One region of the Erwinia sp. SLM-02 genome, then DNA from elsewhere that is predicted to be linked to it. Evidence: riboswitches for the same ligand, from Rfam matches in the RefSeq annotation. Region 1 holds a riboswitch; the other holds the start of a gene.
The links. A riboswitch is a leader RNA that binds a small molecule or an ion and turns the genes downstream of it on or off. The one in region 1 is predicted to bind thiamine pyrophosphate.
Positions count from the first base shown of each region.

Region 2: another riboswitch for thiamine pyrophosphate. It lies ahead of thiM (hydroxyethylthiazole kinase); the one in region 1 lies ahead of PGH32_RS05115 (TenA family protein).

Region 1 covers NZ_JAQISN010000001.1:1,097,146-1,100,763, forward strand. Annotated here, with positions in the region: gene PGH32_RS05105 (c-type cytochrome) at 1-342, opposite strand, end outside; gene PGH32_RS05110 (Rpn family recombination-promoting nuclease/putative transposase) at 685-1,638, shown strand; TPP riboswitch at 1,740-1,853, shown strand; gene PGH32_RS05115 (TenA family protein) at 1,930-2,568, shown strand; gene PGH32_RS05120 (anion permease) at 2,677-3,618, opposite strand, start outside.
Region 2 covers NZ_JAQISN010000001.1:2,338,072-2,341,689, reverse strand. Annotated here, with positions in the region: gene PGH32_RS10870 (glycosyltransferase) at 1-477, shown strand, start outside; TPP riboswitch at 1,647-1,752, shown strand; gene thiM (hydroxyethylthiazole kinase) at 1,787-2,578, shown strand; gene thiD (bifunctional hydroxymethylpyrimidine kinase/phosphomethylpyrimidine kinase) at 2,575-3,375, shown strand; gene fbaB (class I fructose-bisphosphate aldolase) at 3,554-3,618, shown strand, end outside.

The DNA of each region.
Region 1 (3,618 bases):
AATGCCGGTGCTTTTATCGGGCGTAATATTGGGCGGGATCATCCCTCCAATCGGCGAGGCGATGGGCAAACCGCCGCTAAACGCCGGCTTGCCGGGTGCCGTATGGCAGGCGACACAGTCGCCCACGCGGGCGAGGTATTCTCCGCGTTTGATCTGTTGCTCATTGACGGGCAGAGGGTCTTTTGCGAGGGCGTTCCCGGATTTGGGGATGACCAGGGTGGCTAACCAGGCAAGCACGGCTACAACAACTACACAGGCAACGATCCCGCTGGTCCAGCGGCATAATCGCCATGCGGTCGAATGTTTTTTATGATGCTGAGACGCGTAGCGGCTATGTTTCATTGATTATTATGCCTTGAATGGGAATTATTATTTTTCAAGCCGGTGTTTTTTATAGTTAATGCATTTCGAACGGATAAGGAAGGTTGCCAAAAAATAATGACTAACTTTATTTTTAATAATCGGCGTGTTGAATAAAATCGGGTTGAGTATGTTCCAGAGAATTCATTTTTTTTAAACTTAAAATGCCGCCAGGACATTTTTCGCTATTCGTTGAGAGTGAGATTTACATTTCACTTCCGTTACAACGATAAATGCGAGGCAATACGCAGACATTTTTTCATGCAGCGACGTCCGATTAGGTAACCTTCTCACTGATTACATTTATCCGTCCAGGGAGAGGACATGACAGCATCGAAAAGGGGAGATGAACATCGGAAAAGTATCAGCCCGACGCCGCACGATCTGGTGTTTAAACAGTTTCTGAATAATCCCAATACCGCTCGCGATTTTATGCAGCTTCATCTGCCACGCGCGCTTCAGCAAATATGTGATTTCAGCACGCTGAAGCTACAGTCAGGGAGTTTTATCGAGGAAAACCTGCGTGCCTACTTCAGCGATGTGCTCTACCGCATGAAAACCCTCAGCGGTGATGCATACGTCCACGTTCTTATTGAACACCAGTCAACACCGGATAAACATATGGCCTTCCGATTGATGCGATACGCGGTGGCGGCGATGCAGCGCCATCTTGAGGCCGGGCATAAAAAACTGCCGCTCGTCATCCCGGTGCTGTTCTATGCCGGAAAACGCAGTCCGTATCCCTGGCCGACCCGCTGGCTGGATGAGTTTGACGATCCGGCACTGGCGGAGGAGATTTACGGAGGCGCTTTTACGCTGGTGGACGTGACGGTGATTCCGGATGATGAAATTATGCAACATCGAAGTATGGCTGCGCTGACTCTGCTGCAAAAACATATCCATCTGCGCGATCTCGCCGGGCTGGTGGACACGCTGGCAACTTTAATTTTGGCAAAACACATGACGGGACAGCAGTTGGTGACGTTGGTAAACTATTTCGCGCAGACGGCGGAAATGTCCGATGCAGAAGCCTTTATCCGTAAACTCGCGCGGCGCGTCCCACCGTATAAGGAGCAACTTATGACGCTTGCAGAGCAGCTTGAAAAGAAGGGAATGAAGAAGGGGATTTTGCTCGGGGAGCAGAGTGGTATTGAAAAGGGTCGACGAGCGGCTGCACTCAAAATCGCTCAAACGATGCTGCAAAATGGTATGGATCGTTTAACGGTGATCAAGATGACCGGTTTAAATGAGGCGGATCTGGTACTGATCGAGTGTTGATGCCCCGCTTTGTCCAATCTTATTCCATCTGTTATCAGAGTATTACTCATTACTCAGTTTTTGTTTACAACACCGGAACTGACGGGTTATGTTTCTTGCCGAACCTTTCCAGGGGGAGCCTGATATCGGGCTGAGAGTTCGCACATGCAACGGTGCGAAGACCCTTAATACCTGATCCGGATAATGCCGGCGAAGGGATGGCGCAACCTGTCTGACTCTTACCGGTCTTTGTACCAGACTGCCTGAGTACCCACATTCAGTCGCGCTGTCTTTACTTTACAGGACAACACGATGACCGAACGTTTTACCGAAACCCTGCGTAACCAGAATCTGCCGACATGGTCGGCGGCCGTCAGTCACCGTTTCGTTGAGGAGCTGGTCACCGGCACCGTTGACGACCGCGTGATGATTAATTACCTGATTCAGGATCACCGCTTCCTCGACAGCTTCCTGATCCTGGTGGGTGCGGCGATGGCCAGCGCCGATACCACCGAAGCCCGCCTGCGCTTTGGCCGCTTTGCCGGGATGGTTTCCTCGGAAGAAAACACCTATTTCCTGCGTTCGTTTACCGCGCTCGGCGTCGGTGAGCAACTGCGCAGCGAAAAGCCTGATACCGCGCCGACGGCCGGTTTCAAAGCCATCATGCGCGAAGCGGCTGCCACCCGCAGCTATGCGGCGATCCTGACGGTGCTGAACGTGGCGGAATGGCTGTATTTTGACTGGGCATCTCAGGCTGCCCGACCGCTACCGGACAATTTCGTCTATGCCGAGTGGGTCACGCTGCACGACAACCCTGATTTCAATGCGTTTGTGGCGTTTATCCGCGAGGAGCTGGACCGCGTTGGCCCGGCGGAAGCCCCGCAGTGTGAGGACCTTTTCCGCCGTGCGGTAGGGCTTGAGAAAGCGTTTTTTGATGCGGCCTATCAGTAAATCAGGCTGAAAGCAGGGTAATGCCAATTCAGGATCCCCGAGAAACTCGGGCATCCAAACTGTCATGAAGAGTGGGGCAGAATGCCAGCGCAGTCTGCCCCTGACCGGTCAGCTCCACATCGCCAGGATCGGCCAGCCCACCAGCAGCAGCAGCGAAATAAACACCACGCCGAAAATGGCACCCAGCCGCCAGTAGTCCTTCGACTTCACGTAGCCGCAGCCGTAGATAATCACGCCCGGGCCGGTGGCATACGGCGTCAGGCAGCCCATGATACCGATAGACAGCACCAGCAAAATACACAGGTGTTCCATCGGCACGCCGGGGATGCCTTTCCCCACCGCCAGGATCATCGGCAGCATGGTGGCGGTGTGGGCGGAAAGGCTGGCAAACAGATAGTGGGCAAAATAGAACACCAGCACCAGCGCAACCACGGTGCCGCTGGGGGAAAACCCTTCCAGATGTCGGCTCATGGTGTTGGCAAACCAGTCGATAAAGCCGGAGCGGGTCAGGCCATTTGCCATCACCACCAGCGTTGCCAGGTTAACCAGCGTATTCCAGGCGCTGTGGTATTTGGTGATGTCCTTCCACGGCACCACGTGCAGCGCCAGCATCAGGGAAACCGCCAGCAGCCCCACCGCCGTCGCGTTGATGATTTTGCCGCCGAATACCCACAGCCCCAGGCTCAGCAGCACCAGGCCAATCAGCGTGATCTCTTTTCGCGTCAGGCGGCCCATCTCTCTCAGCGCTTCGCCCGCCCAGTTCGATACCTCCTCGCTGTGGGTGATCTCCGGCTTGTACAGAATGTAAGAAAGCCAGGGGGCCACCACCAGAAGGATAATCCCCACGGGCAGGAAGCTGAGGAACCACTGCAGCCAGCTGATCTGAATGCCGGCAATTTTACCCACGAACTCCAGACCCAGCACGTTGGGCGCGGAACCGGTAATAAACATCGAGGAGCTGAGGCTGGTCCCAATCACCATCATCCACATCAGGTATCCGCCGATGCGCTTTGAGGAAGGGTCGTTGGGAAATGATTTAAACAGCGGCGG
Region 2 (3,618 bases), 1.2 Mb from region 1:
CCTAATGCATGGCTTTACATCTATAAAAGACAATTGCAAGTGAAACACGGATTGAAATTCAAGCCAATTATTCATGAAGATGAAGAGTTTACGCCGCGGCTATTTTTCGTTGCAGGTAAAATTGTTGTAACCGATCAAGTTTTTTTCCTGCGAAGGGTGCGTGCTGGTTCAATCATGCAATCTGCACGTTCTGAGAAAAATGTTATTGGTTATTTGAAAAGTATTGAATCTTTAGAATCTCTACTTTCGGCTAATGAAAATGAAGTGACCAAAAGAAATTTGCGAGGCAGAATTATTAGCAATATCCTTAATATCATTTTGATAAAAAGGAACAGTCAAGTGATATTTAGTGATACTACTCTTAGTGAATATAATTTAATTTTGTCAAGAAATGGAAATTTTCTCACTAAAATTGCATCTCTAAATTTCTTTGTTTATCGTGTTCTGAATTTTGGATTTAGAAAATTCAAAGCTTAGTCACTGATAAATTCGTTTATTGTCTCTAATGTGATCGCCTTGGTTTTCCCAGGCGATTACTTGGAATGACAATAATTTAATTGGGGAGGGGTATAATACTCTGATGTGCAAGTTTATTGTAGTATTGCTGGCTGCGTGATCAACACCCTGTTGAAAGATAAGCTGACTATTTATAAGTTCTTCAGAAGTAGCAACTTTCTCTCGCACAAGAAAAATACCGCATATTCCTTTTTTGAAAGGAATGCCGACGTTTTTTCATCGTTTCTATTGATTACAATCCATTTTCATCTGACAACTTAGTTATTGGTCACGTATTAAAATGTTTTTTCGCTAGAGTGGAACGCTATTTTTTCATGATTTCAGCTTCCAATTTCAACGCCTCTAAATTAAATGTATACTTAACAAATTCATGTTGAGTAAATTTAAAGGTGTCATACTGCTATTCATAATCATAGCTATACCAACAATGTTTTTTTATATGCTTGGCGTTAAGAATAACCATGTATGGTTGAATGTCCCTAAACTGCTGACTCATTCTAAGAGTTATGTTGTTTTATTCTTCTATGCAATAGGGACGCATTTAGGACGTTTACGGTTTATATCCATTTTTATTTTTGATTTTCTATTCTTCAAACTATTATCTGTAGTAGGGGAAAGTCAGAAGCTACTCAATCTCACAGTCTGACTATTCTCTCCAATATACCATTGTTTCTACATTTATATGTATTTTTAGATGGATTGAAAAATAGGTAAATACAGTTTATTTTTTCTGTATTTCGCTGATGCAAGTTTTTCTAACTATTTCTTATATGGATATTTTGTAGCTGTCGCCAGAAAGGTCGTAGCCACGTATCAATCTCAATTTAGTGACGTTGAGGGGATATTGCTCTCTTTATTAACCACTTTTTTTTGGTCTACGTGTGTTTGATGATCCAGAGAGTGACTGTCCACACTAGGATGGTTATTGGATCCTAAATTATTTTCAAATACCATTCCGTTTCGTTGTAGTTCATACCCGGGATTGAACCGTGCTATATCACCGATGTTGAGATTGTATATATTTAAGTTATTTATTTTCATCACGTTGAGTTTTGAATTTGATTGTTTACAAAACTCGGTCTCGCCTTTATCCTGTCTTCAGTTTTTAACCGAATGTAATCTCAAAATTTATCAATGACTCGGGGTGCCCGTCCTGTTTTACCAGGATCCGGCTGAGAAAAACCCGCATAACCTGAACTGGATAATGCCAGCGGAGGGAAGTCAGATGCCCGACCGGCATCGCCTTCTTGATCGCCGGTTGGGAGTAACGATGATCCAACCCATTCCCCTCAGCCACCACGATGTGGCGCACTCTCTGGCGCTGTTCCGCCAGCAATCCCCCCTTATTCACTGTATGACCAATGATGTGGTGCAGACCTTTACGGCCAACGTGCTGCTGGCGCTGGGGGCTTCCCCGGCAATGGTGATCGATGCCGAAGAGGCCGCACAGTTCAGTGCGGTAGCCAGCGCGCTGCTGGTCAACGTCGGTACGCTAACCCGCTCGCGTAGTGAAGCCATGCTGGCGGCGGTCGAGTCGGCCAATGCTGCCGGGCGCAGCTGGTCGCTGGACCCGGTGGCGGTCGGTGCGTTAGCGTTCCGCACCGGGTTCTGCCATCAGCTGCTGAGCCACAAGCCTGCCGCCATTCGCGGCAACGCCTCAGAGATCATGGCGCTGGCGCAGGAAGCGGTATCCGGTCGCGGTGTGGACTCGCAGCATCAGTCCGATGCCGCGATTCAGGCTGCACAAAAACTTGCTTTGCAGAGCGGGGCGGTGGTCGCGGTGACCGGAGAAGTGGACTTCGTTACCGACGGTCAGCGCATCCTCAGCGTCAGCGGCGGTTCACCTTTGATGACTCGCGTGGTCGGTACCGGCTGTGCGCTGTCGGCGGTGGTGGCTGGCTTTGCCTCGCTGCCCGGCGACCGTTTAATGCACGTTGCCAGCGCCTGCCGCGTGGTATCGCTGGCCGGCGAGCGTGCCGCCGCGATCGCAGCAGGACCGGGGAGTTTTATTCCCGCCTTCCTGGATGCGCTTTATCTACTGACGCCGGAGGAACTGGCATGAAACGAATTAATGCACTGACCATCGCCGGTACCGATCCCAGCGGCGGAGCGGGTATCCAGGCGGATCTGAAAGCGTTCTCGGCGCTGGGGGCTTACGGCACCAGCGTGATTACGGCGCTGGTTGCGCAGAATACCCAGGGCGTGCAGTCGGTATACCGCATCGAGCCGGATTTCGTCGGTGCGCAGCTGGACTCGGTACTTTCGGATGTCCGTATCGATGCCATCAAGATCGGCATGCTGGCAGAGTCCGACGTGGTGGAGGTGGTGGCCGATCGTCTCAGGGCTGCCACCGCGCCGTGGGTCGTGCTTGATACGGTGATGCTGGCGAAAAGTGGGGATCCGCTGCTCTCCGAACGGGCGGTTGCCACGCTGCGCGAGCGTCTGCTGCCGCAGGTCTCCATTATCACCCCGAATCTGCCGGAGGCCGCCGCGCTGCTGGACTGTGCGATGGCCCGCAACGAGCAGGAAATGCGCGAGCAGGGCAGGGAACTGCTGGCCATGGGATGCCAGGCGGTGCTGATGAAGGGTGGCCACCTCAGCGATACAGAAAGCCCGGACTGGCTGTTCACCCGCGAGCTGGAGCAGCGATTCACCGCGCCGCGCGTGAATACCCGTCATACCCACGGCACGGGCTGCACGCTCTCTGCGGCACTGGCTGCGCTGCGTCCTCGCCACGATAACTGGGTGGCAACCGTGCAGGCGGCGAAAACCTGGCTGCAGGGTGCGCTGGAGCAGGCGGATTCGCTGGAGGTGGGGCAGGGAATTGGTCCGGTGCATCACTTCCACAAATGGTGGTAAGGACGTTAAGGGTAAAGGCTCTTTCGTGCGTAATCGTCTGAAAAATCCAGTCAGCAATTTGCCTGGTTAAAGGATTAGGTCCACCCTGTTGAGGTCAGAAATAAGTCGCATTTCTGAACAGCGGGCCACCTGACCGTTGTACAGGTCGTGGCCCTCCCAACCTTTGACAGGAGTTATCATGACGGACATCGTACAGTTATTGGGCAAAGAAGCAGATTCTCTTTTGCAACATCGCTGCATGAC